2 regions of the Shewanella sp. SM73 genome follow, and region 2 is predicted to be linked to the other one. Evidence: predicted binding sites of a transcription regulator. Region 2 holds the regulator's gene; the other holds the start of a gene.
What was found. The regulator LexA, encoded in region 2, represses DNA repair genes until DNA is damaged. The targets are predictions, from matches to a motif close to TACTGTATNNNNATACAGTA.
Positions count from the first base shown of each region.

Region 1 (16,666 bases), on a different contig from region 2:
TGCTGACGGTGTCTATCTTCTTACTCGGCGGCTCAGGTGTGGTATTTATCATCTATGTCGCTTTGTGGGTGATTTTAGACATCAAGCCGCAAAAGCATTACGATAGAGACGATATCGAGGTGAAGAAGAAGCCGTGGCAGTCGGGAGAACCCGCAAAGCAAGCGCTAAGCGACGTGAGTCGTCAATTTCGAAGTCTGGAAGTCAGGCTACAAAATTTAGAACGCCATGTCACCTCTGACAACTTTGATTTAAAAAGACAAATCAATAGTTTGTAACCCTTCTAAAGGGCGGCCATGTCCGCCCTTGTTGCTTAATCTCTGCTCCATTCCAGTGTATAGTCAACATCACTTGACATAAGTTAACATCATTCGACATAAGGGAAGTCTCTATGGGAATGCTTGATGCCTCGCTCCATAAATTAACCCAAAAGGGCCAATCCCTGTTACATCGCACCGCGGACCGGCATTTACGTTTGGCCGTGACTGGGCTTTCTGGTGCGGGAAAAACGGCGTTTATCACGGGGTTAGTCAATCAGTTACTCAATTCTGGACCTGTCTCAACCTTACCTCACGCCCGTAACAACAGCGCTTTGCCACTGTGGCAGGTGAGCCGCGATCAGCGTTTACTCGGTGTTAAGCGTGCCATGCAGCCGGATCTTGAAATCGCTAGTTTTGATTATCAAGGCGCCATGTTAGCGCTCACTTCCGAACCTGCGACTTGGCCAGCCTCTACCCGTACTATTTCTGAATTACGATTGGCTATTAAATACCAACCTAAGAAGGGCTTACTGGCCAAGTTTTCTGATACCGCCACCTTGTATTTGGATATAGTCGATTATCCTGGCGAATGGTTACTCGATTTACCTATGCTGCGCCAAGACTTTGTAACTTGGTGTCGCGCTCAACAAGTTCGCATCGAGAATCTTAAAAGCTCTCCCTTGTATGCCGAGTTTGAGCAATCTTTGACATCATTGGATTTAGCCGCGAGCGCCGATGAACAGCAATTAAAGCAGATTGCCGATCAATATCAGCTATTACTCAATGATTTAGTGCACGTGCAAGGTTATTACCAAGCGCAACCTGGACGCATGTTATTGCCGGGTGAATGGCAGGGCGCTCCCTTATTGGCTTTTTTCCCCCTGTTATTGGTTAATGATGAAAAGTTTGCTGCGCTTTCGCAAAGCGATAAACACAGTGGATTCCATGTACTGGAAAAACGCTATCAAGAATACGTGGCTAAAGTGGTTAGGCCTTTCTATAAAAACCACTTTGCCGGTTTTGATCGGCAGCTAGTACTCGTTGACTGTTTTAGTGCGTTGAATCGCGGTAAAAAGCAATTTGAGGATATGGGCGCGGCGCTCAATGCCATTATGGAAAGTTTTCAGTTTGGCCAATCGAGTTATTTACGGCGTTTATTTGCCCCCCGCATCGACCGTTTGTTGTTTGCCGCGAGCAAGGTTGACCATGTGACTCGCGATCAGCAGAGCCATGTTTTGTCCCTGCTGACCGATATGTTGAAACACAGCCAGCATTTTGCCAGTTTCGATGGTTGTAAAGTGGAGACTATGGCGATTAGCGCCATTAAAGCGACTCGCCATGGCATGGTAACGACCCAAGAGGGCGAGGTGGAAGTCGTGCAGGGGATGGGACTCAATGGTAAAGCCCTGACCTTGTTTCCCGGCGAAGTGCCCACTCGCTTACCTGAAGCGCATTTTTGGCGTGACCAAGGGTTTAATTTTGTTGGGTTCGCGCCGCCGAGCAATGTTAATGTTGACCCTTCTCAAGTGCATTTTGACCATATTCGTCTCGATCATCTGCTGCAGTACTTACTGGGAGATAAGTTGGAATGACGTTAAAGCTATCTGATAATCCAAATGAGCAGGCCTCTAATTCCTCTGTACACTCATTTGAGTATAAGGCGCTGAAAAAGCAGCAGCTATTTGACCCACAAATAGTGGAGCTTAAACCCAGCAAAGAGGATCTCAAAGGGGCGAAAGCCTTTGATCCCCATACGCCAGTGCAAGAAGTGGCTGCTGATATTGAGGAATTGATGGATGAAACGCTGTCAGCCCATCCCCAAATGATTGATGCTAAATCGGTATCGCCTAAACTCGTCAAGTCACGGCGTTGGTCTTGGCTCGCTCGTCTAGCAGCTGTGAGTTTATTGCTGCTTGTAGTCGTTCAAACAGGATTAGGATTGAGGGATGCTTGGCTTGAGAGCCCTTGGTTGTTTAGTTTTTATGGTGTGGTGCTTGGGGTGGTCAGTGCGTGGGCATTAGCGGGTGCAGTCAGTGAATACCGTAAGCTCAAGCGACTCAAACAGGTCGCCGATACTCAAGAAACGGGTGCAAGGCTAGCGCAGAGCATGCAAATGGGTGAAGCAGACAGCTTTATCGATAATATCGTTTGTCACTATGAAGACAGCCAAGGTTTGCAGCAACTTCGCCGTTCATTAAAAGATGAACATAATGATGCCGAGAAAGTCTTGTTATTCGAGGACTTAGTGCTGACGGAGCGAGATGAACTGGCCAAAAAAGTCGTGCGACGCTATGCGGCTGAGTCGGCAGTGCTACTGGCGGCCAGTCCGTTAGCAGTGCTCGATATGGCGATTATCCTCTGGCGTAATCAACGTATGCTGCGCGATGTGGCCCGTTGTTATGGCATTGAGTTAGGTTATTGGAGCCGGATTAAACTTATCCGCAGTATCATCATTAATATTATTTATGCGGGCACTAGTGAGTTAGTCACTGATTTAGGGACACAGCTGTTATCGGTTGAAATGACAGGTAAATTATCTGCTCGCTTGGCCCAAGGTTTAGGGGGCGGCATGTTAACGGCGCGCCTTGGATATCAAGCCATGGCGCTGTGTCGGCCGATTGTGTTTAGGGAGGAGCAAAGGCCTAAATTGTCTAAAGTGCATCAGGAATTGTTGATCGAACTTAAGCAGTTTTCAGGCAAGCTGTTTACCAAGGAAGGCCGCGACGCATTAAAAGGCCAGTTCGCCGATGTTGATGATAGGGTATCGCGGTCATCTAAAGATAAGTCTAAAGAGTAGATGCTATTGAATATCATATGATTAAACGATTCAAATAGCCGAAAGTAGATGCGCTAATGGACTTGTTCCTTGGCGCATTTTTTATGATTCTTGCAGATAAAGAGAATGACGAAGTGCGACGTAAAAGTGCTATGTAACAAGTTAATTACACCTTTGATCGCTGCTATTTTTGTCATGCTACTGGCTTAAGTGCTTGGCCGCGTTATGGTAGGGCTTATTCGATAGGGCTAATGTTTCATTAACTTATCTATTAGATTATCCATAATGCGGGCATTGAGCGCTCCACACCAACAATCAATCAAGAACGGGAACTGCTCAATGCCAATGACAAGGAGCTAGGTATGCAAGATGAGTCAGGCAAGATGTGGAAGGCGGCAACACAGGTTATTCATGGCGGCCATGAGCGAGAGGCCTTTGGTGCCTTAGTGACGCCGCTTTACCAAAGTGCGACTTTTGTGTTTGAGTCTGCACAGCAAGGTGGTGAGCGATTTGCGGGTAATGAGTCGGGGTATATTTACACGCGTTTAGGTAATCCGACAACTGCCGAGCTTGAACGTAAAATGGCGATTTTAGAAGGGGCAGAGGCCGCAGCCGCAACTGCTTCTGGTATGGGCGCAGTATCCGCCGCATTGCTGGCTAATTTGCAGATGGGCGATCACTTAGTGGCGTCGAATGCCGTATACGGTTGTACTTATGCGCTAATGACGACTCAGTTTGCTCGCTTTGGTATTGAAGTGTCCCTAGTGGACTTTTCATCGGTAACAGAAATAGAAGCGGCGATCAAATCCAATACTAAGGTCATTTTCTGTGAAACCCCTGTCAATCCGCATTTGCAGGTATTTGATTTAGCTGCAATTGCGAATATTGCCAAACGTCATCAGTTGGTCAGTATTGTCGACAATACCTTCATGACGCCATTACTGCAGAGACCGCTGGATTTTGGCATTGATTTGGTGGTCCACAGTGCGACTAAATATCTGAATGGCCATGGCGATGTGATTGCGGGGATAGTGTGTGGCAGTGAAGAACAGCTCCATAAAGTGAAGTATGAAATTTTAAAGGATATTGGCGCTGTGATATCGCCACATGATGCTTGGCTGATCTTACGCGGCCTTAAAACCTTAGATGTGCGTTTGCAGCGCCATTGCGATAGTGCCCAGCGCGTGGCAGAGTTTTTGGCGGAACATCCAAGCATTACACGTGTGTATTACCCCGGGCTTAAATCTCATCAAGGGCATAAATTCATTGGCCAGCAGATGAAACGTGCTGGTGGTGTTATCGCGTTTGAACTGGCGGCAAATTTAGAAGAAGCCATGGCCTTTGTCGGATATCTAAAGTTGTTCTCAATTGCGGTGAGTCTAGGTGATGCTGAATCCCTGATCCAACATCCTGCATCGATGACGCATTCACCTTATACGTCAGAGGCGAGGGCTGCCGCTGGGATTGGTGATAATTTGCTGCGGATCTCTATTGGTTTAGAGGATTGTGACGACATCATCGGCGACTTGAACCAAGCGCTAGCTCGATTAGCTTAATGAATGTTGTTATTTTAAAGACCGCTAGTTATTTGAATGATAAAAGGATGCTTTTTGCATCTTTTTATCATAGTCAAGCACTGGCTCATTGAGCCGAAGACAGAAGTTTAGCGATAGTGAATATTTATGACGCCGATTTGGTATTTCGGGACAGCTTAGACTATTTTTGATTTGAGGCCACGGAAGTAGGACGAAAGGCCGCAAATCATGGAATAGAGGAATTGTTATGAAAACCACAAATCGTATACCTGCTTTTATGAGTGCCATAGCATTAACGGCTTTTTTGGCAAGCCCAGCAATCGCAACAGAAACCCCAACCAAGGCCGCCGTGAAAGTACAGGCTAAAACTGAAGCGGGTGAAATGGCATCTGATGCGAAAAAATCTATGCCAGATGCCGCTCAAGTCAACATCAATACCGCTTCAGCCGAGCAGTTACTCGTACTCAAAGGGATTGGTGCCGCAAAGGCTCAAGCGATTGTCGACTATCGCACTAAAAATGGTAAGTTCAATGCCATAGATGACTTAGCGAATGTCTCTGGTGTTGGGGCTAAGATAATTGAGCAAAATCGCCATTTGATCAAGTTGTAACCACCTTTGGCGATGATTGCGGTGTAGCCTGCTGATTTTTATGATAAGAGATTCAGTAAAACATATATAAAAGTCTGCATTTGCAGGCTTTTATCATTTCAATCACTCCATTTGCTTATAGATTGTGCAGTTAGGTGGGATATTAAGAGATCTTATCGATTAGCGCTTGATCCCATAGGGTCCATGGGGGATAATCCTCCGCGTTCAAGCAATGCTTTGGTTTATGTCATTCAAAGTAATGTTCGAAGTTATGGTGACCCTAGGGTCCCCCCGCAATGATAACTTGTGAACTCGGCCAGGCCCGGAAGGGAGCAACCGCAGCAAGCGACTCGTGTGCCGGGGTGTCGGCTCTAGGGGAACCTCCAATTCAACAGTTCCTCTGTTTATTTCCGTTGTACCTCTTTATATCTACTCAATTTATATCATTCAATATTTTAGCTTACAGACTATTTCCGTTTTCTGCTGTTAATCATTTATAGCGTTAATATTTCTGCACAATGAGATAATCCATTGCCTGCCTCTTTTCTTGCCACTACAACGGCTAAAAATGCTCTCAACAGTAACCTTTAACGAAATCAACGATTGGCTTCGGCTTCTTCTTGTAATCTTTTTTGCAGATTTTGTTTAAGAAAAGCGCGGGACTTTTCGAGTGCGGTTTGGATCTCACGCTTTAATTCCTGTAGCTCGTTATAGTCTTCAAAGAAGTAAGTATCGACGAGGTGGCGTATGTAGCGCACTGGCAGTTGATTTAAGGTCACGCAACATAAGTCGGCGAGATAGTCCTCAGGAAGTTCGTCCATAAGTCCTTCATCTGACAATATTTCCATTAAAAGAACTTCGTAGTAATTACGGATTTCGAGTTGCATTGTTATGCTCCATGACGGTTTTCATTGAGTTTGCTACCACAAATGATTTGCCGCAATAAAAAGTTGGCTGTGTCTTTGGCTTAATTGTAGTGCGTCTCTGCTGTAGCCGCCGCCTATCACGGCTGCAATTGGAATATTTTCCGATTTTGCCATTGATAACACAGTTAAATCCCGTCTGAACAGTCCTTCTTGGCTGATATTGAGCAAGCCAAGATCGTCATTTTGATGAATATCGACCCCAGCATCATAAAGAATCAGATCTGGTTGATGGATTCGGATAAGGAGGGCGAGTGTCTGCTCCACGGTTTCGAGATACAGATTGTCATCGCTGCCTTTGGTTAGTTCAATATCATGGTGGGAATACTGCTTACGACTCGGGAAATTCTCTTTGCAGTGAATCGAGCAACTGATGATCCCTTGATGTTGGTGGCTGAGGGTTGCACTGCCGTCACCTTGATGCACATCGCAATCAAAAATCAGTACCTTGTGTACTTGATGGCTTGCGATGGCATTTCTGGCCGCGAGGATAAGGTCGTTGAAAATACAATAGCCGCTGCCAAAATTGTAATGGGCGTGATGGTAGCCCCCCGTGAGGTGCAGGGCAATACCCTGATTTATGGCTAATGAAGCTGTGAGTGTGGTGCCTGCTACTGAATGCAAGGTACGCTCAACTAAGGCTTCACTCCACGGGAAACCAATCCGTCTTAGCGCCGCTGTTGGCAAGGTACCCGCGATAAATTGCTCTACATATTCGCGTTGATGCACTTGTATTACATCTTCTGCATTCATGGCCGTTGGTGCGTGGAACTGTGCAGTCGTGGCAATGTGGTTATCGAGTAAGTACTGCCGTAAATGTGCGTATTTAGTGGTGGGAAATCTGTGATGGGGAGGAAGCGCCAGCTTGGAATAGCTGGCGTGATAAACCAGTGGGATCAGAGTCAATATTGACTAAACCTCGTTATCGCAAGTTGTTATAGCTGTGAAATTGCCCAGCTCATAAATTCTTTACGGGTTTTTTCATCCGCTTGTAGCCACCAGTATTGCAACATTTGTTGTGGGTTGGCTCCTGCTGCTTTAGAGGTGTCTACGGGGGCGGTGAGTGATGTTGCGTTAACGGTCGCCGATGTTGTCACGGGGGCAGGTGCAACAGCTACTACTGCTCCAGCGGCACCGGTTGCTGCTGCGGCAGTACCGGATACGTCAACGGCTTGATTACCACTGAAAAGGCGAGAGACGAAGCTTTCTTCTTCTAAATTGGTATTCACCACTTGGTAATTGACGCTGCCTTTGTCACTACGGGTTAATTTGACTTGTGGGTTTTGCGCGTAAACTTTAGGCTTTTTAACGACTTCACCTTCGGCCGCTTGCAGGTAATATTGATGGTCGCCATCAACATCTAAAGTAACGATGAAAGGTGCTGACTTAACAAAGGTTTGGCTGTCACTAAAATCATCCTCTACCATTTCATGATAACGAATGGCGATTTTGTGAGTGCCGGGGGCCAATTCTAAGCTGCTTTTATGGTTAAATACGCTCGACTCGACTTTTTTACCATCAAGAGCAAGGTACTCAAATGACATAGGAATGTTCAGATCTGCAGCGAAGGCTGAGGCAGATCCGAGTAATACTAGCAGGCTGCTAATTGGCAAAAGTGATTTCATTGTTACTCCTTAACGGTTATTACTCTGATACGGGCGTTCGAATATTTGAATGCGATCTTCTATATAACTAATAGCTTGCCTGCATTTTCCTAGACGACGATGCATCAAAAGGATGTCATTTTGCAATTTTATTTTGTCAGCACTATGACAGTTTTCAAGTTTTGATTCCATTTCTTCAATTTTTTGTTCAAATTTTTTCGCCCAATTAAGATGTTTGTTCAATTCTTCGTAGATCTCATGACTATTTTGCATCACGTTATTGGCGATCCAATCGAAACCACTGGCTTGGTGAGACTGATTCTGGCGCTGTGTAAAACGGGCACGGCTACTGGCACGCTGCTGAGTTTTAGACTTAATGTCGATAGAAGTGGTCAGCAAGGCTCGTTTGACTGCGGTGAATCTATCTTGGATCCGCTCACAGCTCAGGGCAATAGTCTGGGGGGCGAGTTTAAGCTTAATTTGTTTTTCGAGCTGCATAATACTGCTACGAATTTGTTCAATACAGGGGCCGAGTTGGGCGCCGTGTTGGACAAACAGCGAGTGATTAAAACGCTCTGTTTCTTGCAGGAGTTTGCGCTGTGGCGGCGCGAGTCGATTATCGTGTTGCAGTACTTCTTGTTCTAAGGCTTTAAGCTGATTCTTCAGCATCACCATTAATTGTTGGGTGTTCACAACCATGCGCTCCATGCCAAATTCGCTGCAATCATTAGCACGATCAAAATAAACAGTGGGCGGATAAAGGGCATGCCAAATTTAATCGCACAGCGGGCACCGATAAATGAGCCTAACATCATGCACAATCCCATCCACAGACCTATTTGCCACTGTACCTGTCCAAGCCAACCAAAGATAGTCAGTGCGGTCAAGTTGCTGGTAAAAGTCATTGCACGGGCAAGGCCACAACTGTGCAGTAAAGGCAGTTTATACAAAGAGCCAGATGTGACGGTCCAAAATGCGCCAATGCCTGGGCCTGCAAAACCATCATAAGTGCCTAAAGCCAGTCCCTGTAGCCATTGTTGCTTGGCTGGCGGCTTGCTGGTTGGTACTTGGCAGTTAACGTCTGACATCGCATTGGGGCTGACTAAACTGTAAATGGCGATGCCAATGATCAGCAGCGGCAGGACTTTTCCGAGCCATTGAGTATCGACTAAATAGACTAAGAAACTGCCCAATACTGCGCCGATAAAGGTGGCGATAAAAGCCATGTACCAAAACGAGGGTTTAAAGAGGTGCTTGCGATAATAGGTCCAAGCCGCCATAAAAGAGCCAAAGCTTGCGGCTAACTTATTGGTGCCTAATACGGTATGCGGCGCAATGCCTAAGGTTAACAGTGCGGGGATCGACAATAGGCCACCGCCACCCACGACGGCATCAATGAATCCAGCGATAAGACCTATAACTGCCAACAGGGCCCAATGACTGGGCTCGAGTAACAACTCCAAATTTTAATCCTACTCTATAACACGTCTAAAGGGCGGTAAGGCGTCCAGTAAGGACTTGCCATAGCGTTTAGTAACTAACCGCCTATCTAAAATGGTCACTCGGCCATAATCTTGCTCTTTACGCAGTAATCTACCACAACTTTGAATAAGCTTACGTGAAGCATCTGGGATTGTCAGTTGTAAGAAGGGATTACCGCCTTTGACTTTGACATATTCTGCATGCGCTTGCTCAACGGGCGAAGTTGGCACGGCAAAGGGCAGTTTAGTGACGATCAAGTTAGTCAGATAATCGCCGGGTAAGTCGAGACCTTCAGAGAAACTGCCTGTGCCGAACAAGATACTTGGTTCGCCCTTATCGCATTTAGCTTTATGATTCTCTAACAATTGTTGCCGTGGCGCATTGCCTTGGATAAGTAGCTCAGTGGTGAGTTTACCTTCAAGTAATTCAACCACTTTTTCCATCTGCCAGTAGGAGGCGAATAGCACTAAGGTTGCCATTTCGCCTTCAATAAGGGTGATGATTTGTTCGGCAAGTTCAGCCGTATAGGCATCATCCGTCGGCTCAGTGCGCATTTTGGGTAAATAAAGTGTCGCATTATTGGGGTAATCGAAGGGCGATTGTAAGGCTAAATAACGACTGCCATCGTTGAGTGACAAACCTACTTGATGCACGAAATGGTCAAAGTTATTGAGTGCGCGCAGCGTGGCGCTACATAAGACTACGCCTGCGGCCTTTTGCCACAGCATGGATTCCAGCATAAAGCCGACTTCGATAGGTGAGGCGCTAAACAGATAATCCACTTGTTTACCTGTGATGAGCTCAACCCAGCGCGCCATAGGTGCACCTTTATGTTTATCTTCCTTGGCCATCATCTTCCACAATTTTTGTAGATTCTCGAGCCTTTGCAGCATAAATCCAGTTTCGGCCAATAGCGCTTCGGATTGATGTTTAGGAATGTCGCCATCTTTAATCGCTTCGGCCAGCAGTGACAGCATTTTATTAAACTGTTTGAGGGCTAGATTAGAGGTAACAGCGAGGTTTTCGGCGAGAATGAGTAATGAGTCCGGCAGTTTGCCGTGCTCAAAACGCAGACGGTTTTCAGGATTGGCAAAGTGCTTTGTCTGGGTATCGCAGTAGTGGGCCACTTGATTGAGCTGGGCGATAAGATCGCCTAAATGATCTTGCATCGCCTGCGCGGGGGCAATGATATTGTTGCTCTTTATTTGGTTTTGTAACTTTGCGCAGGTTTTACCAATTTTTTCGAGCCAGTCGCAGGCACCCCTCAGCGTGGCCTGCGCACTGGAGAAATCCCTCGCCACAATCGGTAAGTGATGTGCCTCGTCGATAACATAAAACACGTCTTCGGGATCGGGCAAAATCACGCCGCCACCTAATTCTAAATCGGCAAATAACAAGCTGTGGTTGGCGATGAGCACGTCCCAGGTATCAACATCTTCGCGGGCTTTATGGAACGGGCAATTTCTGTGGCTGGCGACTTGACGATGACAGCTGTGTTTGTCGCAGGCGATTTGTTGCCACAGGTGATCGGGCAGCGGCACGGCTAAGGTATCGATTTCGCCGTTCCAGCGACCTTCGTTATAGTCTTTTAACAGGCCATGCATCATAGCCACTTGGCTATTGTCAGGTTTAGTTTGCCACATGGCCATTTGTGTACTGTTGTCGTCACCGATGAGCATCGCCAGTTTCGATAGACATACATAACGTTGTCGACCTTTAACTAAGCCAAAACGGAAATTTAAGCCGGATTGCTCAAGAAAAAAGGGTAAATCTTTATGCAGTAATTGTTCTTGCAAGGCGACGGTTGCGGTAGCGATGCAGACCTTTTTCTTGCTCGCTAATGCCAGTGGAATGGTACCGAGGATGTAAGACAATGATTTACCGATCCCAGTGCCTGCTTCGACCACAATGATGCGCCTATCTTTATCATAGTCGCCGGCGAGGGTCTTAGAGATTTCCGCCACCATATAGTTTTGTTCGCGGCGCGGCCTAAAATTAGGCAAGGCGGTAGCGATATCCTTATAGATGGCGCGGATCTGGGTTTTTACATTGTCAGGTAACATGCGTCACTACTTTATCGAATTAATGCTGTACATAATAACAGTGATTGCATAGCCTAAGAAACTTTTCTGCCATTTGGCGGCATTTAAATTGAGGAACCATCTAAATTGACTAGCTATGCGATTTGGGAACCCATGTGATGAAGTCAGAGGCTACCGCGGCCGTTAGTGTACAAGGTCGAGTCTTAACACGCCATGCGATTCATCGTCATGGGAGTTTAGTGTTGCAGTATTATCTGGCTACCGCCCAAGGCCCTGTGCTGGTGGAAGTGCAAGGCACTGAACACATTTGTTTTTGTCATCAAACTGATGTCACGGCTTTGCAGTTGCAAACGCCGGGTCAAGCATTGCGGTTTGTACCGTTAGCACTCAAAAGCTTTAAAGGCGGCGCGGTTAGTGGTGTTTATGCTAAATCTAGCAATAGTTTACGTACCTTACAGCGCATCGCTAAAGATGCCGACATCCCTTTATTTGAAGCCGACATTCGCCCTGAACAGCGTTATTTAATCGAGCGGTTTGTGGCACTTGATGTGGCGTTTTTAGGGCATTTCTCTGCGCCGACTAGCGACAGTCTTGAGGCTAACTCGCTGCCCGTGTTTATCGCCGAGCGGGCTAAGAGTATTGCCCCTTTAACGGCTGTACATTTGCGCTGTATTTCACTGGATTTTGAATGTAGTTTTGAAGGTTTACTCTATTCAGTTGCACTATATGGTCAATACAGTGGCCGAGACGAAGAGCAAGACAGTCTCAAGCAGACTTATGAAAAAGTGATTATGGTGGGTGAGGCTGAATCAAACTCTCCCGAATATATTGAATGGGTGGCCGATGAGGCTGCACTCATTCATCGATTAATCGCGTGGTTCCATGAGTTTGATCCTGACTTTATTATCGGTTGGTCAGTGGTGAGTTTCGATCTCGCGCTATTGTCACGCCGTGCATTATTACATCGTATTCCGCTCACCATTGGCCGCGGCGGGGCAAAGCTTGAGTGGAAAGTCGATAATAAATTTCGGCCAGAAACCTTAGTTTTACCGGGCCGTGTGGTACTCGATGGTATCGATTGGCTTAAAGCCGCTTTCTATCATTTTGAGCGGTTTTCGTTGGAATTTGTTTCGCGGAAATTATTAGGTGAAGGCAAGGCCATTCATAACGTGGATAATCGCGTTGAAGAAATTGATCAGCTGTTTAAGGCCCACAAACAAGCATTAGCGCATTACAATCTTACTGACAGCCGTCTGGTGTGGGATATTTTTAATCATACTCAATTATGGGAGTTCGCCCTCGCGCGAGCTGAATTAACAGGTTTAGAGTTGGGGCGGGTTGGGGCTTCGGTGGCGGCATTTAATCATTTGTATTTACCGCATCTACATCGAGCAGGTTACGTCGCTCCCGATGCTCCTGCGAGTGATGGGATCGAAAGCCCCGGTGGCTATGTGATGGATTCTGTACCGGGACTTTATAAGCATATTTTAGTGTTCGATTTTAAAAGTCTATATCCCTCCATTATTCGTACTTTTTTGATTGACCCTAAGGGATTAATTGAAGGTTTGCAATTGCCCGAGTCTGACTGTGTTGCGGGGTTTCTCGGTGGCCGTTTCAGTCGGCAACAGCCCATTTTACCTAAGCTTATCCAAACATTATCTGAGCAGCGCGAAAAGGCCAAAAGTGAGCACAATGCGCCTTTATCCCAAGCGATAAAAATTATCATGAACTCGTTGTATGGGGTTTTAGGTTCTCAAGGTTGTGTTTTCCACGATGCAAAGTTAGCAAGTTCGATCACTATGCGTGGCCATCAAATCATGAAACAAACCCGCGCATGGATAGAAGAGATGGGCTATCAAGTGATTTACGGCGATACGGATTCGACCTTTGTCTGGCTTGGCAGCGAGCCTGATCTCTCAGACATTAACGCCTTAGGTAACACTCTGGCGCGGGAAATTAATGCTAAGTGGCAGGCTAAGATCGCTGAAGATCATCAAGTTGAGAGTTTTCTCGAGTTACAGTTTGAACGCCACTATGAGCAGTTTTTTATGCCGACCTTAAGAGGGTCGTTAGAAGGCAGTAAAAAACGTTATGTTGGCGCGTGGCGTAATGCGAGCGATGAACTTGAGCTTACTTTTAAAGGTATGGAGCAAGTGCGCAGTGATTGGAGCCCTTTAGCGCGCAAAGTTCAAGAGTCACTCTATGAACGGATGTTTAACCAAAGGGATATCAGTGTTTATTTGGCCAGTGTGTTTGAAAAGCTGCTTGATGGTGAGTTGGATGATGATTTGGTATTTCGCAAACGTATGCGACGCAATATTGAAGATTACACGGCTAAATCTTCTCCCCATGTTAAAGTCGCTCAACAATTATGCGACTTAACAGGAGATGCCTCTTTTGGCAAGCGTGGGGCGCAGATTGATTATCTGATTACTGTAAATGGACCGGAATCCTTACTGTACAGAACGTCACTAATTGATTACCAATACTACATTGATAAGCAAATTGGCCCTATTGCCGAGCCTGTTTTTTCGATAATGAAACTAAACTACATGGATATTGCGTCAAAGCAGTTACTGTTAATATAGTGTTTTTAATGTTCTTTATGTGTTGCGTAGGGTGGCGAATGTAGCGTTTTAACCTGTTTTGTAGAGGTTAACTGGTTTGTTTTTGTGATGTTAATCGACATATTCTTTAGGTTTAGCTTTGAGGGAATATTGAAAGTTTGCTACCCTTTAAGAGGAAATTGTAAGGAAATATAACAACGGAATGACGTTGACAGAACATAAACAAAAAAGGTTAAGCACCAAATGAACAAGACGTTAGTAGCAACTGCGCTTGCAGCAATTTTTTTAGTTCCATCAGTCTCAGCTATCGAGATCTATAAAGATAATAAAAATGCCGTAGAAATCGGTGGTTTTATTGATGCACGCGTGATCAACACTCAAGGGGAAACAGAGGTTGTTAACGGCGCATCTCGCATTAATTTTGGTTTTAATCGTGAGTTGACTGACGGTTGGAAAGCATTTGCTAAATTGGAATGGGGTGTGAACCCTGTAGGTAGTAGCGACATAGTCTATAACAATCGCTTCGAATCTGTTCAAGAAGAGTTCTTTTATAACCGTTTAGGTTACGCTGGTCTGTCCCATGACACTTATGGAACACTGACTATTGGTAAGCAGTGGGGCGCTTGGTACGATGTCGTTTACAACACTAACTATGGTTTTGTGTGGGACGGTAACACTGCAGGTGTTTACACTTATAATAAAGATGATGGCGCGGTAAACGGTGTTGGCCGTGGTGATAAAACAGTTCAATATCGCAATGCATTTGGCGATGTAAGCTTTGCAGTTCAAGCACAGTTGAAAAACAGCAGCTTCTATACCTGTGATACAACGGATGATATTTCACAAGCTCAGTGTCAAGCGAACTGGGAAAGCGGTGATAAAGCGGCTCAACAAGTAGAATACAATTATACTTATGGTGGCGCGGTGACCTATAAAGCCACTGATATGCTGACCTTAACTGCGGGTGTTAACCGCGGTGAGTTTGATGTGAGTTTTGGTAACGGCGAACAAACCACTGCGGTTGATCTTATCTACGGTGCGGGTATCACTTGGGGTAACTTCGATAGCAATGGCTTATACGCTGCTGCAAACGTTAACAGACAAGAAAATCATGACACAGACAATATTGGTCGTTTGATTAAAGACGCCTATGGTATTGAAAGTTTAGTTTCTTACAAGTTTGACAATGGATTACGCCCATTCATTTCTTACAACGTGCTTGATGCCGGTAAAGACTATGTCATTCAACCTAACTTTAATGCCGATCCTAACGATGAGTTCAAACGTCAGTTTGTCGTGGTTGGTTTGCACTTTGTATGGGATCCAAACACAGTGCTTTACGTAGAAGCACGTAAAGATTACAGCGATTTTACCAGTGCAGATAAAGAACAAGAAGCTAGAATGGCGCTTTCAGAATCTGACGGTGTTGCCATTGGTATCCGTTACACACTTTAAGTTTCCAGTTTCTATATAGTAGAAACCACTGTTTTAACAAAAAGCCAGTCAGTAATGACTGGCTTTTTTGTTTTTAACGATAAGTCAATTTGTAACAAAATGACATTGTGTATTTTTTGTTTGTATTTGGTTATCTTTTTGTTGATTAAATGTCTCTCATATGATTTTATGCTCCCGCAGCACTTCGGAATGTTTAAGGTGCTCTTGTTTAAAACTGCTTATTAAATAAGCAAATTATAATAAAAACATGATTTTCCCGGGAGATTGACAATGCATAAAAAAAACTTGATAGCAAAATCTGTGCGCTTTGCACTGATTAGCGGTGTGACTGCTACGGTATTAAATGTACCTTTTACATTTGCAGATGATAAAGATGGAGCAAAAGTTGAGCGTATAGCTGTAACTGGTTCGCGAATTAAACGCGCAGATATGGAAACGGCTAGCCCTGTTAGCGTGATTGATGCTTCAGCCATTATTTCCTCTGGTGCAATATCGATTGATGATGTTTTGCAGAAAATGACTTCGGCTGGCGGTGCTATGACTAACGCTGGCATAAATAATGGTTCTGGTGGTAATTCTCGCATAAACCTCAGAGGATTAGGCACTAACCGTACTCTAGTTTTGGTTAATGGTCGTCGAATGATTGCTTCTGGTACAGGAGCTGCTTCTACTGTTGACCTTAATACGATTCCAGTTTCTATGATCCAAAGAGTTGAAGTACTTAAAGATGGTGCTTCTGCGGTTTATGGTACAGATGCTATTGCTGGTGTGGTTAACGTAATTTTGAAAAGAGACTTTGAAGGTTTTGAAGTCAACGCCCAAACCGGCATTTCTGGAGAAGGTGATGCTGACGAGTCTACGATTGATATGACTTTGGGTAACACCTTTGATAAAGGCAATGTCGTTATAGGCGCACAGTATACAAAGCGTGGCGAGGCAAGCCAAGCTGATCGTGATTTTTCTGATTGCCCTGTAACAGAAACTAAGCCTGATGCAAGTGGTAAAATTAGCTTGTTTTGCGGTGGTAGTGGTTATTCTCAAGGTGGTCATATTTGGGGCGATACTGCAGATCTAAGTGGTAGAGGTGGTACTTACCATGATTATGTTACTGCAAATGATGCATATAACTATGCGAAAGATAGTTATCTATCGACGCCAATGGAACGCTTGAATCTCACGGCTGCTGGAACCTATGAGCTGACAGATACAACTCGTTTCTTTACTGAGGCTATGTATTCAAAGCGTTGGTCAAATCAACAAATGGCTCCTCAACCAATTTGGAACAGCGATGCATGGGTTTATAATCCTATTTCAGCTGGTGGTTGGATGACCGATGACCTGCTGCCATGGGTTAAGCCTGGAGAGGAACTCTCTTATGGTCGTCGCATGGTTGAGTCCGGTACCCGTGACTTTAGTCAAGTTGTAGACACTATTCG
Region 1 is NZ_JAKKRY010000001.1:44,875-61,540, forward strand. It holds gene pspC (envelope stress response membrane protein PspC) at 1-275, shown strand, start outside; gene L5M51_RS00215 (YcjX family protein) at 389-1,849, shown strand; gene L5M51_RS00220 (YcjF family protein) at 1,846-3,054, shown strand; gene megL (methionine gamma-lyase) at 3,396-4,589, shown strand; gene L5M51_RS00230 (ComEA family DNA-binding protein) at 4,816-5,178, shown strand; RNA gene ffs (signal recognition particle sRNA small type) at 5,438-5,535, shown strand; gene L5M51_RS00240 (late competence development ComFB family protein) at 5,754-6,044, opposite strand; gene L5M51_RS00245 (histone deacetylase) at 6,078-6,986, opposite strand; gene L5M51_RS00250 (DUF2057 domain-containing protein) at 7,016-7,705, opposite strand; gene L5M51_RS00255 (primosomal replication protein) at 7,715-8,383, opposite strand; gene L5M51_RS00260 (sulfite exporter TauE/SafE family protein) at 8,374-9,147, opposite strand; gene dinG (ATP-dependent DNA helicase DinG) at 9,157-11,229, opposite strand; gene L5M51_RS00270 (DNA polymerase II) at 11,367-13,796, shown strand; gene L5M51_RS00275 (porin) at 14,019-15,230, shown strand; gene L5M51_RS00280 (TonB-dependent receptor) at 15,501-16,666, shown strand, end outside.
Region 1: dinG (ATP-dependent DNA helicase DinG) is a predicted target of LexA. The motif match lies at 11,253-11,272, and genes of this name have one in related genera.

Region 2 (16,666 bases):
ATTATGTGGGGTGCAGGATCGGGTAACGATGTGATGCAGAAAATTGCCGCACCTATGGTCGGCGGCATGGTTACGGCCCCATTACTGTCACTGTTTGTACTACCCGCGCTTTATTTACTGATTTACTCGCGTAAATTAAAGAAAGACGCAGTTCAGTAATAACACATACATAAAAAATCCCCCAAACCGAAATAGTCTGGGGGATTTTTTATTCAACGGTCTTTAAAGAGAGTTACTTATTCGTTTTAACAAACAAAGGGTTAGAATAGAACCACAGGTCGTTATAGTTACGATCATTAATCTTGTTATACCAAGCCTGAACCGATTCATCTTCGGCTTGATTAATCACAGCTGATTTTAAAGGATTACCTTTTTCCGTCAGGTTAGCTTGGTTGTAATCTAAATTAGTCCCACGCAAACGGAAGTATTGATGCTGATCCGCAATAAAACTGTAACTCATGCTGTAGTAGCCATCGGCATCTTTATGCCAGTCAGCACTGGTAAAAGTTTTAACAACTAAGGTTGAATCGTTTGTTTCCTTTTCAAATACCGTTGTACCCGCTTCAGCACGCGGACCCACATTACCTGCGATCAAATCGATGTGGTGTACACCAGGGTTAATGCCGGCATAAACTTCATTACCTATATCCGACTCTTTATTATTCAAGGCCGGACTTTTAAAGCGAATAGTGAGCGTTAACTTGTCGCCCGCTTTCGCTACCAAGGTTTGCCCCATAGTGACACTATTCTTATTGCTACTTTCAAGCTTAAAATCCAAGGCATCAATCAAATCGCCAAACACAGAAAAGCTATTACCTGAGCGTAACCCCTTCAAAAGCGCCGTGGTATCTTGACCATCGACCCAAGTGTAGCTTTTCGCATATTCACCGGGATAATAACTACTTGCATAAGGTGGGCGCGTTTTGAAATGGATATCTGAGTTACCCATATTCCAGATCTGGCGACCTTCGCCTAACAGCGCATCCCACCAACCGCCGACCTGCGCTACCACAGGGTCGACTCCACCATATACACCGCTACTGCGCTCAGCATAATCGCCGCGATTACCGCTAAATTGTCCGCCAACCAGACCTTCAACTAAAAAGAAGACATTGGGTGCAGCATCATTCAGTTCCCTTACATCTTTAATGGTATAGCTGGTTAAATAGCGACGAGGATGATTTAACATCCCATAGCTGCTATCGGGATAATGAGTCTCTAGCCATTTCAACGCCGCAACGGCATCTTCATGAGTCTGGTTTTGACGGGTATAACCCGCAGCAGTCCAAGCGGCGATATCTTGGGGATCAAAGTCTGCAATATCATTTTTACTACTAAATCTGTACTCGAAAATTTTAATCGCCGACAAGACTTTAGCTTCATCACCTAAAATACCGATATTAAAGTGCTCATGGGTTGGCATATCCCACTCGAAACTCGAATAGGCAATTTTGCCCTCATAGTTAGGCATGGCCTTTTTTAGACCAGGCATTTCATACTGAGTTAATGCGTCGTAATAAAGCAAACCACCTACGTCGTTATCATCATTATCTTGACTGTTATTACGCATATGATTCGATAAGGAAACATAGTCTAAACCGAAGTCATCAAAGGCCCACTTCAGAATATCAGACTGGGTTTCGCGAGCATCCTGCGAAACCGCGGTGTGTACATGTAAGTCACCTTTTAACCAACGCCCAGTTGGTTCAATCGGTATAGGATTAGTATCGTCAGAGTCAGAATTACAACCCGATAGCACCAAAAGAGACGATAACAAAACAGCATTTAGATTGATTACCTTACGCACGAATAACCTCTTTATATTCACAAGTAGAAACCTGAATATAAGTCGAATGCATGACACCATAATTACATGAGTATTCGCTATCCATAAAATAAGTCTCTAAGTTTATAGCGCTTATGTGTACCATTGACTCAGTGCCACACAGAATTGACTCAATTCACTGCCGTAGGAAGGATCCAATCACATGACCAAGTCATTTTGTTTAACCATCAGCCGGATATGGCCGCAAGCACTTTCCCTTAAAACCCCATCACGCGCATTACTTGCCGCATTCGGTTTATGCTCTGCGCTCATCATTACAGCACCCACCTTTGCCGCACCCGCAACCGGTGAATTCGTTGCCGACAAACGCTGTGAGCTATTTCAATCGAAAAATAAGCAGACGAATCCAGATCAATGGCAGAGCAATATTGGTGAGCGCTACCCTGTACTTGAAATCCTCGGCAATAGCGCTAAACCTGATTGGCTAAGAGTGCGCACCAATGCGGTGAAGTCTCCCATGCGTTGGATCAGCGGCGATTGTGGTCAATATCTATCTAATGTTGCTGGCAGTAATTTATCAACACCTGCAACGGCGGCGGAACCGGCGCAAACAACCACGGCATCGGACATCAAAGCCAAAAGCCGAGATAGCCTTAAAGAGCATGGTTCCCCAGAGAAACGCCAAGGGAATCAATGTCAAATAGGTGGCGAATTCGATGCTAACGTGCTCGCATTAAGCTGGCAAAGCACCTTTTGTGAACTCTATGGCCGCCGTAAAGCCGAATGTCGCGCCCTCAGCCAAACGCCAGAATCGAGCCAATGGCAACACTTCAGCCTGCACGGACTGTGGCCGAATAAACAACAATGCGGCACGCGATATGGCTATTGCAGCACAGTCAAACTGCAACCGAATGATTTCTGTACTTATCCAGAGTTTGAACTGAATCCATCGGTGCGCAAAAATTTAGAAGAAGTCATGCCTAGCGCCCAATATGGCACCTGTTTAGAACGCCACGAATGGTGGAAACACGGCACTTGCCGTAGCCAAGACCCTAACGAGTACTTTTTATTGGCAACCCAGCTGACCCAAGCGGTCAATGCCTCGGCATGGGTACAAAAATTTATTCATGACAACATAGGTAAGAGTGTCAGTAAAAGTGAGTTAAACCAAAGTTTTGATGACAGCTTCGGTCAAGGCGCTCACACTAAAATGAGTCTAGAATGTGGCAAGGGATTACTGAGTGAAATCCGCATTAACTTGCCCGAAGTCATTAAAACTTCTGACTCCTTACCTAGCCTACTCGCCAAAGCCAATAAGGCCTCAAAAGGCTCTTGCCCTGAAACAATCATGATTGATAACGCTAATTAAACAAATAGTTAGACAAATAAAAACGGCGATTTAGCGTCGCCGTTTTTAACCTTAATGACAGCACTTAATATGGCAATCACATCTGATTAAGCTTGATCACCGCAAAGGTAGCGCCTTGGGCGTCAGCAATGACAGAAAATCGTCCCACATCAGGGATATCACTAGGCGGAATGCACACTTGCGCGCCTAAGCTTTGGGCTTTCTCAGCAAACGCATCGCAATCCGCCACCACAAAATAGAGCAGCCAGTGGGGAGAAATATCGCCCCATTCAGGCATTATCGTCATCATACCGCCGATGGATTGACCATCAAGCTGCCATTCTGAGTATTCAATGTCAGGCATGTCACTTGGCATGTTGGTCCAAGGGAAGATTTTGCAGTAAAAGGCTTCTTCAGTACGCGGCTCTTTGCAAGCCAGCTCAACCCAGCAAAGGGTATTGAGTTCACCCTGACGGCGAGCACCTATGTGGTTCTTCGCTTGCCACAAAGCAAAGCGTGCGCCTTCAGGATCGCTGACCTGCGCCATCACGCCCGCATCACCCACAATATGCGGCCCCATGTGCACTTGGCCGCCCGCCGCTTGAATCGCTGCAATGCTGGCATCGATATCATCGACGGCAAAGTAGATACGCCAGTGGCTGGGGATATGTGCTTCAGACTCAGGGATTTGATACATGGCGCCTAAGTCATCTCCCGCTAAATTAAATAGCGAAAAGTGACCTTCTGGGATCGGCATTTCAACCGCGTTCCAACCAAATAACGCTTGGTAAAATACTGTTGCTCCCTGCCAATCATGGCTTGCAAGTTCAACCCAACATGCATGTCCTTGTGCGTACTGAGTCATTTTCATTATCGGCTCCTTTGTCTTAACAATCATTCGAGTTAAGCCTGAGTTTGTATTTCTGTCCAGTATTCAGGTTAAAAAGATCTGCAAGACAAAACTCAACCACTAAAGACAAAAAAGCCCTCACATAGAGGGCTTAAATCATCACAACAAATTAGGAATATTGCGGCAGTAAATTTGCCATCGCGAGCAGATGACATGCACCTGTGACTATGCCAAATAACACCACAAGAATAATCAGCGGTGTACCGCCTATCACTCTAAAACCTGTGCTATCGGGGAACAACTGCCGCGATTTATAGGCCATCAGCGCCGGGACGATTACCGCCCACACAGTTGCCGCTAATGCCGCAAAGCCAATCGCCACTAAGAAGCCGTCGGGAAACAGTAATCCTAAAATCGTTGGCGGCACAAAGGTCACTAACGCGGTTTTCATTCGGCCAGAGCGTGAATCATCAAAACCAAACAAATCAGCAAGATAATCGAACAGACCTAAGGTCACCCCTAAGAAAGATGAAGCCACGGCTAAGTTAGCAAACAGGGTCAACATACTGTTTAACCAGCTACTCGCCATCACCTCAGACAAAGCGCCCACCAACACCCCCATATTGCCGCCTTGGGCAATAATGTCGATAAACTGGCTGCGGGGAATATTGCCCATAGTCGCCACTAACCAACAGACATAAATCACCAGCGCGATAAAGGTGCCGACGAAAATCGCCTTGATAATGGTGGAGGAATCTTTGCCGTAATACTTCACTAAGCTGGGAACGTTACCATGGTAACCAAAGCTAGCGAGACCAAAGGGCAGCGCCGCCCACAGATAAGGTGAAAAGCTGTTATTACCATCAGGTTCGAGCAACTTAGTCACATCAATTTCGATCAATAAATTGCCGATAGCGAGGAAGAAGGTAATGATCATACCGCCGAGCATAATCGTGGTAATCCGATCCACGGCCTTAGTGCTGATCAACACTATGCTCGCCAATACTATGGCAAACACCAGCCCTGCCACACTTTGCGGTAACTCAATTCCCATGCCCTGCAAGCTATGATTCACAATCGAACCACCGCCGCTGATATAGGCATAGGTCAAAATATACAACACGAAAGCGATAGAAACGCCGTTCACTATCCGCCAAAACTGCCCAAGAGTTTGCTTGCTTAAGGTATCGAAGCTAGCACCGGGTTCGAAATGTAAATTGGTTTCGAGCAACAATAAGCCCGACATCAACATGCAAAACCAAATACCCAATAACATTAAAATCGAATAGCCAAACCACATACCTGCACCGACCACGGGCAGAGAAAACATCCCAGCACCTACGGTCGTGCCAGCAATAATCATGGCACCACCAAGCAAGGACTTACCTGCGGGCTTATGCTTAGCCGCATTCATATGATTTGCCATTAAACTGTGTGCTCCGCGGTGACACTCGCCACTATCGTTTGTCTCACTGACGGACGTAATAAGCTATTGGCCTGATCTCGTATGCGATTGATATTGGACTTATCTTCACTATCCGCCAGATATCCCAATTCTTTGAGCTTCACGCTCAAAGTACCGTAGAGTTTTTTATCGTAGAATTCAGGCGCGGTAATACCATGTAAAGCCCCTAAACGCTGAGCGAGTAAATGGCTCTCAGACTCAAGTTCTGAGCGCTCCATCTTAGGTCTGTTCGCTAACAGATTGAAAATAATAGCGTAGCGTTGCAAAGTTTCACTCACTGAACTGGCTAACAACAATAATTGGCTTGAGTGCTCAGGCACGACAGCTAAAGTATCTGTCTCAACCACTAAACCTTGCCCAATCAGGAAATCCAGCACTTGCTCAACATAGGCTGGTAAGTCTTTAATTCCCATGAAGAGTTCGGCTTTCAGCAGTGGATAAAAATCGGCAACGATTGAAACCACTTGCTGGCGCAGGATCTGTTCATTGTGGGTTAAACAACTCGCAATTAATGACGGTACGATAAATAAGTGAATGATATTGTTACGATAGTAAGTCATAGACACAGCCTGACTCGCTTCGATAGACACTATTTCCCCTAAAGGATCGGCACTAACAACAAACTTGTTCAGCTCTAAACCTTGCTGCACTAAATGCTTACCATCACCTTCGGCAACAGATGTATAAGAAGTGTAAGGCACTTTTTTGAGTAGGGTCAGATACAAATCAAGCTGACGCTCCAGCAGACTACGTTCTAAGGCGTTTTGATCTGTCGCCAGTAAGACTAAGCTAGTCAAAGTCACCGAACTCGCGGCTGCGGCATCATTGATACGCGTCATCACCCGATTAGCCAGCACGTTTACCGCTGGAGTTAACCAACTTGGTTTCTGCTCGGGATCATCGGCCAACTCAGCACGCCAGTTTGGCGCACGCTCATTTAAGAAATTTTGTAAGGTAATAGGCTCGCCAAAATTCACGTAACCTTGGCCAAAATTACCTAATTTGCGAATGGCACCGAACACCTGCCACACAGATTCTTTTTTCTTTTTCTTACCGCTTAACTCTTTATGGTAAGTCGCCACTTCCATCACATGGTCATAGCCTAAATACACAGGCACAAGTGTGACAGGACGTTCAATACCGCGCAGTACGCTGTTCATCGTCATGGCGATCATGCCAGTTTTCGGCGCCAACAGACGGCCAGTACGTGAACGGCCACCTTCGGAGAAGTATTCCACCGAATAACCTTTAGCAAACAGCTGATCTAAATACTCACGAAATACTGCGGTATACAGCTTGTTGCCATTAAAACTACGGCGGATAAAGAAGGCACCACCGCGACGGAACATAGGTCCCGCGGGCCAGAAGTTGAGGTTGATGCCAGCAGCAATGTGCGGCGGAACCATGCCTTGATAATACAAAATATACGATAACAGCAGGTAATCCATGTGGCTGCGATGGCAAGGCACATAAACAATCTCGTGGCCATCGTGATGCAGCTGGCGAACTTGCTCGGCGCCTTTAATGTTGATCCCGCTATAAAGCTTGTTCCACAACCAAGTTAAGAAACGCTCGGCAATACGCACTAAACTATCTGAGTAATCGGCTGCTATTTCATCGAGGTACTCAATAGCCGTCTCGCGCGCTTGGGTCTCAGAAATCTTTTTACTGGCGGCTTCTTCTTGAATCGCTTTGCGCAGCGACTCAGATTTGAGTAACGAATGAAACAGTGCTTGGCGGTTTGGCAGCACAGGCCCTGTCATTACCTTACGTTGACGACGGAAATGCACGCGCGCAACCCGTGCTAACTTATGGGCAATCCCCATGTCGGTGCCATGTTCGTCAGCCATGTAACGCAGGGATACGGCATTCGAAAACTGCACGAAGTTATGTCGACCTAAGAACAGAATCATCAAGCACTTGCGCAGCCAAGTCGGGTTTTCCCGCTCAAATACGGCCGCCTTCATAGTGTCGTCTTCTTTCCCTGGCGTGCGACCCCAATACAAGCTCACGGGTACCAGTTGAATATCTAATTCAGGACGTTCCTTATGCACGGCTAACAAACGCATAAAACATTCGAGGAAAGGCTCATTACCAGCACGCTCGCCAAACAGTGGCTTACGTCCTTGAAGACAGACAACCCGAGGCGCAGTCACACCATTAGCCACTAGAGGCTCATAAGGGCTTGGTAAACCTAACTTAGCCGTTATTTCGCTCAAAGCAGCTATGTCACTGAGGGATTCTGTTTTCATCACATAAACAAGGGGTCTGGAAGCATCCAGATTCAGATCGGCAAAGGGATCCTGAGGCACCACAATAGTGTGCACTAAGTGTTTTTGGATCCAACGTAATGATTTCAACCAAAGAGAGTCGTGTTTAGGCATTATTCTTATGCAATTAAGTGCGTTTACTAGCCCGATAGAATACCAGACTATGGGTAATATTCGCTAATTCTCTCCAACATAGCTAAAAAGTGGTTAATACTTGCGCTGCAAATAATACTGTATATACTAACAGTAACTGTATAGAAAAACAGGAAACACCATGAGACCTTTGACGCCACGCCAAGCTGAAATATTAGAGCTAATTAAACGAAATATTGCCGATACTGGCATGCCACCCACTCGGGCAGAAATCGCAACCCGTTTAGGTTTTAAGAGCGCCAATGCGGCTGAAGAACACCTTAAAGCGTTGGCGAAAAAGGGCTGCATTGAGATCATGCCTGGCACATCTCGGGGCATTCGTCTGCCTGCGGAAATCGAAGATTTGACTGAAACAGGTTTACCGCTCATCGGCCAAGTGGCCGCGGGTGAACCTATCCTCGCCCAAGAACATGTTGAACAGTACTACCAAGTCGACCCAAGCATGTTCCATCCCGCCGCCGATTTTTTACTGCGAGTAAAAGGCGACAGCATGAAGAATATCGGCATTCTCGAAGGTGATTTGCTGGCAGTTCATAAAGTAGAACAAGCTAGAAATGGTCAGGTGGTTGTCGCTAGAGTCGATGACGATGTCACTGTTAAACGTTTCGAAAAAAAAGGTAATGTGGTCTATCTACATGCCGAAAATGAAGATTACTCCCCGATTAAAGTGGATTTAGGCTTCCAAAGTTTAACAATTGAAGGACTCGCCGTCGGTGTGATCCGTAATGGAGATTGGCTATGAATAAACTACTTGGCAATGCCCCCCGCCATCCGGGCTTGTGGCTCGATGAAGTCCGTGATGCCGACTATGACTGGCACCATGCGCCTATCGCCTGCATGCCAACTAAGACTCAAGGTCGCCAAGAATTAATTCATCTGAGTGCACAACTCGCTCAGTTAAGCCAACAGGGCCGTTGGTTAGTGCTCATCAACCCACCAAGTATTGGCTACAAGCAAACGCTCGCTAACGCGGGTGTGCGTATGGATAGAGTTTTGCTGGTACATGCTAAAGATGAAGTCGAAACCCTGTGGGCGATGGAAAAAGCCCTGACAAGTGGTACGTCCAGTGCAGTCATTACTTGGACTCAATCATTAGATGCGCGGGATAATCGACGCCTACAAATCGTGGCTAAAAGTGCCAGAGCTATGGGCATAGTGCTTGAAGACGTAAACAGTCACTTACATGCCGACGTACGCATTGAGCAAGGCAATCTCTTCGGTCAGCAATCTTTTTTTAGCGCTGTACACTAAATATTCATTTAATTTTTTACCTTGAAAGCCGCCTCACCTATGAATGTGAGGCTTTTTTTTGGCAATTTTTCAGATAATTAGATAAATAAGTGATCTTGATCAATATTTAAACAGCAAGTATGGTTGGTTAAGTCGGTGATGATATATCACCTTCCGTGGTCAATGAATCGAGTATTTATCGAACTCGAAGCGCCACTAAAAATAGAGAACAGATTTATTTCAGCAGTATGTGCCAGCGTGGCTAATTACCAGCAGTAACAATACTTGATTAAAAGTAACAGCCGCCAACGCACGTTGAAGTCAAAAAAGCTTTTTTGGGAACTGAAGAGTTTGCATAGAGTTGAGACTTACTGTGTTGCTCTTCTTTGTAGTTGCTATTCGCAATTGGCAGAGGAGAAGTCTTGTGAAGCAATTGTTGTATTGTTTACTCGTGGTGCTTTTCGCACCACCGTTGACCGCCGCAGACATGCGGTTCAACATGACCCCTGGCGTGACCGAGATCAGTGGCAAGGTTTATCACTTGCACATGACCATCTTGTATATCTGCTGCGCAATAGGCCTAGTGGTCTTTGGCGTCATGATTTACGCCATGATCAACCACAGAAAATCCAAAGGCGCTGTCGCGTCCCACTTTCACGAAAGCACTAAAGTTGAAATCGCTTGGACGATTCTGCCATTTATCATTTTGATCTTAATGGCGATTCCAGCGACAAAAACTTTAATCGCAATGGAAGATCCCAGCAACGCCGATCTCACCGTAAAAGTCACGGGGTCCCAATGGAAATGGCATTACAGCTATTTCGATCAAGATATTGATTTTTATAGCATACTGACAACACCCAGAGCACAAATTGAAGGCACCGAAACCAAGGGTGAAAACTATCTATTGGAAGTCGATAAACCGCTCGTTCTACCGATAAACCGCAAAATCCGCTTTCTGATGACTTCAGAGGATGTCATCCATTCCTGGTGGGTACCCGCCTTTGCCATTAAGAAAGATGCCAACCCTGGATTTATCAATGAGGCTTGGACTCGCATCGACAAACCCGGCATTTACCGCGGTCAATGCGCCGAACTTTGCGGAAAAGACCATGGTTTTATGCCTATCGTAGTACAAGCGTTACCTGAAGCCGAGTTTGAGGCTTGGGTAACAGAGCAGAAACAAGCCGCAGGTGCTGCGGCTGAAGCCGCTCAAGCCGCTTTATCACAAACCCTAAGTAAAGAAGAGTTGATGACTCAAGGTGAACAAGTTTACCTCGGGCACTGCGCAGCCTGCCACCAGCCCAATGGCGAAGGGTTGCAAGGCGTATTTCCGCACCTTAAAGGTAGCCCGATTGCAACGGGACCGCTCAGCGGCCACCTTGAAATTGTGCTCAACGGTAAAACGGGTACAGCCATGCAAGCGTTTAGTAAGCAATTGACTGCACAAGAAATCGCGGCAGTGACTACCTACGAGCGTAATGCTTGGGGCAATAATACTGACGATGCAGTGCAAGCCAAAGACGTCAACGAGTACATGAACGGCAATTCTGCACAAACATCCGCCGCGGTACCAAGCAGTACAACCCCAACACCCACACCTGCAACAGACGTCTCAGCTGCAGTCGATCCCGCAAGCCTCCCCACACTCAGCCATGACGCCCTCATGGCCGAAGGTGAAACTGTCTACGCGACCTTCTGTGCTGCCTGCCATCAAGTGACAGGTGCAGGAATACCACCCGCCTTCCCCGCGCTAGTGGGTAGTGCTATCGCCATTGGACCAGTCGCCAATCACATCGATATTGTGATGCACGGCAAAACGGGCACGGCTATGCAGGCATTTGGCAAACAGCTTAGCCCACAGCAACTTGCAGCAGTCATTACCTATGAACGCAATGCTTGGGGTAACAATACCGGCGATACAGTGCAACCTGCTGATATCGCAAGTCATGGACAGTAGGGGATAATGATGAGCACAACGACTCAAGATCAAACCGCAGCCCATGATGAGCATCATCATGGTGCGCCAAAGGGCATCATGCGCTGGCTGCTAACCACCAACCATAAAGACATAGGTACTTTGTATTTATGGTTCAGCTTCATTATGTTCTTAACCGGTGGCGCTATGGCCATGGTGATCCGCGCTGAACTCTTTCAACCTGGATTACAATTGGTCGAGCCCAACTTTTTCAACCAAATGACAACTGTTCATGGGCTGATCATGGTATTCGGTGCGGTAATGCCAGCCTTTACAGGGCTCGCTAACTGGCTGATCCCTATGATGATAGGGGCGCCCGATATGGCGCTGCCACGGATGAATAACTGGAGTTTTTGGATACTCCCCTTCGCCTTTACTATTCTTCTCAGTTCGCTATTTATGGAAGGTGGCGGACCTAACTTTGGTTGGACCTTCTACGCACCACTATCAACAACTTATAGCCCAGATAGCACTGCGCTCTTTGTATTTTCTATTCATATCATGGGGATAAGTTCGATCATGGGCGCGATCAACGTGATTGTGACCATAGTGAATTTACGCGCGCCAGGCATGACATGGATGAAGTTACCATTGTTTGTCTGGACTTGGCTTATCACGGCATTCCTACTGATCGCAGTTATGCCCGTACTCGCTGGCGCAGTGACTATGGTGCTGACCGATAAGTTTTTCGGCACGAGTTTCTTCGATGCGGCTGGCGGCGGCGATCCTGTGATGTTCCAGCATATTTTCTGGTTCTTCGGCCACCCTGAAGTCTACATCATGATCTTGCCGTCCTTTGGCATCATCTCTGCAATAGTCCCAGCCTTCAGTCGTAAACCCTTATTTGGCTATGCATCCATGGTTTATGCTACGGCTAGTATTGCAATTCTGTCGTTCCTCGTGTGGGCGCACCATATGTTCACCACAGGTATGCCTGTGTTTGCCGAGCTGTTCTTCATGTATTGCACTATGTTGATTGCAGTGCCAACTGGGGTGAAAGTGTTTAACTGGGTTGCCACTATGTGGCGCGGCTCACTCAGTTTCGAAACGCCCATGCTGTTTGCTGTAGCCTTTATCATACTCTTCACTATTGGCGGTTTTTCGGGATTAATGCTCGCCATTACACCCGCTGACTTCCAGTACCACGATACTTATTTTGTTGTGGCACATTTCCATTATGTACTCGTAACTGGTGCGATTTTCTCCATCATGGCAGCGGCCTATTACTGGCTACCTAAGTGGACGGGGCACATGTACAACGAACGACTGGGACAATGGCATTTCTGGTGCTCGGTGATTTCAGTCAATGTGCTATTTTTCCCGATGCATTTCCTTGGGCTCGCAGGTATGCCAAGGCGTATCCCTGACTACTCGATTCAATTTGCCGATGTTAATCAAATCGTCTCGATTGGTGGGTTCGCCTTCGGCTTATCGCAATTGATTTTCTTAGTATTAGTAATTAAGTGCATCCGAGGCGGCGAAAAAGCCCCCGCTAAACCTTGGGAAGGTTCCGAGGGTTTAGAGTGGACATTGCCAAGCCCTGCGCCTTACCACTCCTTCACGACACCACCTGAGGTGAAATGAAATGGCAACCCAACACCAGCAAGATAAACCTAAGTCAAATCGTAAACTTATCAGCATGTTAGTTATCGGCTGTATTGGCATGTTTGGCTTTGGATTCGCGCTGGTGCCGCTCTACGATGTGTTGTGCGAGCAACTCGGTATCAATGGAAAACCCTCCAATACCGCGAGTAGTTATCAAGCAATCACAGTAGATACAAGCCGAATAGTGACTGTGGAATTTATTTCTCAGGTACAAACAGGCATGCCATGGACATTTGCGCCACAAACCAAACGGCTCGAAGTTCACCCTGGCGAGCTAATCCATACGGCATTTTTGGCGCGCAATATGTCCGCTAAAGCAACGATTGGCCAAGCGATACCTTCAGTTTCGCCCGGCCAAGGTGCCGCTTATTTCAATAAAACAGAATGCTTTTGCTTTAATCAACAACCCTTAGCGGCGGACACTAGCGCAGAGCTGCCGCTCATTTTCTATGTGGATCCTCAGTTACCTGAGTCTATCCACACTCTGACCCTCTCTTACACTCTCTACGACATTACCGACAAGCAGTTAGCGTCTGCCATAGAGCAAGGAGCTGCAAAATGACAACGAAACATCAGACTTACTACGTTCCATCCCAAAGTGTCTGGCCTATTATAGGTGCCATTGGCTTGTTCTTAATCGCCTCTGGTGCAGGCCTTTTCGTGCAGCAGTTGAAATCAGGTGCATCCGGTGGCGGTTATGTGCTGCTGGTTGGGATCGCTGTGATCCTATTCATGCTGGTGGGTTGGTTTAGAACCGTGATCCAAGAGTCGATGGCAGGGCTCTATTCTAGCCAAATGGATCGATCGTTTCGCCAAGGTATGAGCTGGTTTATTTTTTCGGAAGTCATGTTTTTCGGGGCTTTTTTCGGGGCACTATTTTATGCCCGCATGTTCGCAGTGCCTTGGCTCGGTGGCGCATCGAATAATGCCATGACCCACGAAGTGCTCTGGCCTCAGTTTGAAGCTATTTGGCCGCTCATAACTACGCCAGATGGCACTAAAACCCAAGCCATGCCATGGACTGGACTGCCATTAATCAACACTATCGTACTGCTAACCTCCTCAGTTACCTTACATTTCGCCCATGTCAGCCTAGAAAAAGGTAAACGTTCTGCCATTACTCTCTGGCTTGGTATCACCATACTCTTGGGTATGGGTTTCCTTGCCTTACAGACAGAAGAATATATGCATGCCTACCGGGAAATGGGACTCACCCTGACCTCTGGGATTTATGGCAACACCTTCTTCCTGTTAACTGGCTTTCACGGCATGCATGTCACACTGGGGACTCTCTTTTTATTCGTGTTGTTTTTCAGAGTGTTGAAGGGGCACTTTAGCGCAGATAAACATTTTGCGTTCCAAGCAGGGAGTTGGTATTGGCACTTTGTGGATGTGGTCTGGCTGTGTTTGTTTATTTTCGTTTACGTTCTCTAGTGCTTTAGTAAGGCGTGGGATTGGGGCTAATTAACCCAGTCCCTAAGGCCACCAGCAATAACAAGATAACGAGCACGGAGAAAATCACTCGCCGCCCAAGATAACGGCTCATAGGCACTTTTTCATCACCTTTCACCATAATAAACAAGGCGCGACCTAGATTAAAAATGATGAATAGCAACAGCAGAACTAAGACCAACTTAAAAATGAACAGGCTATTCATACAATATCCTCATGTTCTGCTGAATAAATTAACGGTTTTTCTACTGATATTGACTGTGGCTGTATTAACTATATTGGTCAAGTTGGGTTTATGGCAGTTAGCCCGTGGTGAAGATAAAACGACGCTTTTAGCCCAAATGGAAGCAAGGCAAGCTTTGCTGCCATTAAGTTTTGAGCAGCTCCAACTCAAGGTCGGCAAAGAAGGCGTAACGGGTTATCGACTGCAAGTACGCGCCACTCCCGCAAGCTCACAAATCTGGCTGCTGGATAATCAAATCTATCAAGGTCAAGTGGGATATTTAGCCTTTCAACCTCTGCAAGTAGAAGTTGAAAAACCTTGGTTGCTGGTCGAGTTAGGCTTTGTTGCCTCAGGCTCCCATCGTGATGAGTTGCCTCACATCACTCCCCTAAGCGGGGAATTAAATATCGAAGGCAAGCTTTATCAAAAGCAAATCAATCCCTTGAGCCAAGCTTTAATGGCAGAAACAGGGACAAGTATTCGCTTTCAAAATTTAAATATGCCCGAAATGGCTAAGGTATTAGGGCACCCATTGTTACCTGTCGTGTTGCAACCAGAGCAATTACCTTCCCTCACATTGCCCCATCCTTGGCAACCTTTCCCACTGTCGGCACAAAAACATTGGGGCTATGCGTTGCAGTGGTTTTCGATGGCAGCCGTATTTGCAGGACTAATGCTGTGGCAAGGGATTAAATATGTAAAACGCCATAGCGCCCAAACAGTCGCAAACTCAAGGAGCCAATAGGGAAATTCGTACCATACTTAGCAAGACACTAATAAAACTAAATAAATATAAAACAATAAATTAGGGATAATTTGAATGAGAGGAGCAAGCATGAACTCCCAGAACAAATCTAAACACAAAGCATTAGGGCTATTACTGCTGGCGTTTATTGCCCCCGTAGTGATTGCTAAGCTAGTGCTGAGCCTGAATTTATACCATGGCGGTGCCACCAATCATGGCGAGCTGATCAGTCCCGAAACCAGTTATGCCAGCCTTGGGGTTGAAAATTCTAATCCCAAAGAATGGCAACTACTATATTTATTGCCCGCCAAATGCAACGATACTTGCCGCGAACGCCTGTATATTTTGCGCCAAAGCCACACAGCGCTAGGGCCAGATCAGGCGCGAGTAGAACCGCTCATCCTCACCCATCCCGACAGCGATCTTAACGCCTTAAGCGCCTTTCACTTCAACACTCGCCCCGCCAATGCAGACTTAAGCAAATGGTTAGATGAACAGCAGCTAATCATAGTCGATCCCTTAGGCAGCTTAGTCCTGCGCTACCCTCAAGTGCAGGGCAAAGAAGCACATTTAGCTCAAGGCAAGGCGCTGATTGCGGATCTGCGTAAGCTGTTAAAACTGTCGAGGGTAGATTGATGCAACTAACTTGGATCCTACGCTTAACCTTAGTCTTTACCCTATTGGTGATTTTAATGGGCGCTTACACCCGCCTATCGGATGCAGGGCTCGGCTGCCCCGATTGGCCAGGCTGCTACGGCCATATTAAAGTGCCCACCCAAGACCATGAAATCGCCCATGCGCAAACTATATTCCCAGATCACGATATCAATCCAGAGAAAGCTTGGCTGGAAATGATCCACAGATATATCGCAGGCGGACTTGGCTTACTGGTGTTATTCATCTTAATTTTGTGCTTAAAAACACCGGAAGCACCCAAAAAGTTGCCGATCATCATAGTGCTGCTGATCCTTTTTCAAGGAGCACTAGGCATGTGGACTGTGACCATGAAACTCATGCCAATAATTGTGATGTCGCATCTTATTGGTGGCTTTAGCCTAATCTCACTGCTGTTACTCCTTTACCTGCGAACCCGACCTCGGCGTATATTTAATAGCGAAACCCATGCTCGACATCTCGCACCGTTAGCGTTGGTGAGCCTATTCGTCCTTGTGGGTCAGATTATGTTGGGGGCTTGGACATCATCGAATTATGCGGCGCTCGCCTGCACCTCTTTACCCATCTGTGAGGGAAATTGGGTAGATAACTTAGCAATAGCCGAGGCATTTTCACCGTTCCAAGGCCAACACCCTAGCTTCGAATTTGGGGTGCTCGATTACCCTGCACGAATGACTATCCACGTAGCCCACAGAATTGGCGCTATCGTCACTGCCAGCTTGTTACTCGTGCTCGCCTACCGATTATTTGTTGGCGCTACGGGACTTAAGGCTTTAAGCCTTTTATTAGTGGGCCTAGTCATACTACAAGTGAGCTTAGGTATTTCTAACGTAGTGATGCATTTACCACTCGGTATTGCCGTGTCTCACAACGGTGGTGCGGCACT
Region 2 is NZ_JAKKRY010000010.1:62,663-79,328, reverse strand. It holds gene L5M51_RS14560 (efflux RND transporter permease subunit) at 1-159, shown strand, start outside; gene L5M51_RS14555 (hypothetical protein) at 233-1,807, opposite strand; gene L5M51_RS14550 (ribonuclease T2) at 1,989-3,155, shown strand; gene L5M51_RS14545 (VOC family protein) at 3,232-4,005, opposite strand; gene mtr (tryptophan permease) at 4,154-5,410, opposite strand; gene plsB (glycerol-3-phosphate 1-O-acyltransferase PlsB) at 5,410-7,833, opposite strand; gene lexA (transcriptional repressor LexA) at 7,994-8,614, shown strand; gene L5M51_RS14525 (cell division inhibitor SulA) at 8,611-9,123, shown strand; gene coxB (cytochrome c oxidase subunit II) at 9,527-11,062, shown strand; gene ctaD (cytochrome c oxidase subunit I) at 11,072-12,664, shown strand; gene L5M51_RS14510 (cytochrome c oxidase assembly protein) at 12,666-13,247, shown strand; gene L5M51_RS14505 (cytochrome c oxidase subunit 3) at 13,244-14,119, shown strand; gene L5M51_RS14500 (DUF2909 family protein) at 14,124-14,342, opposite strand; gene L5M51_RS14495 (SURF1 family protein) at 14,341-15,105, shown strand; gene L5M51_RS14490 (hypothetical protein) at 15,196-15,741, shown strand; gene L5M51_RS14485 (COX15/CtaA family protein) at 15,741-16,666, shown strand, end outside.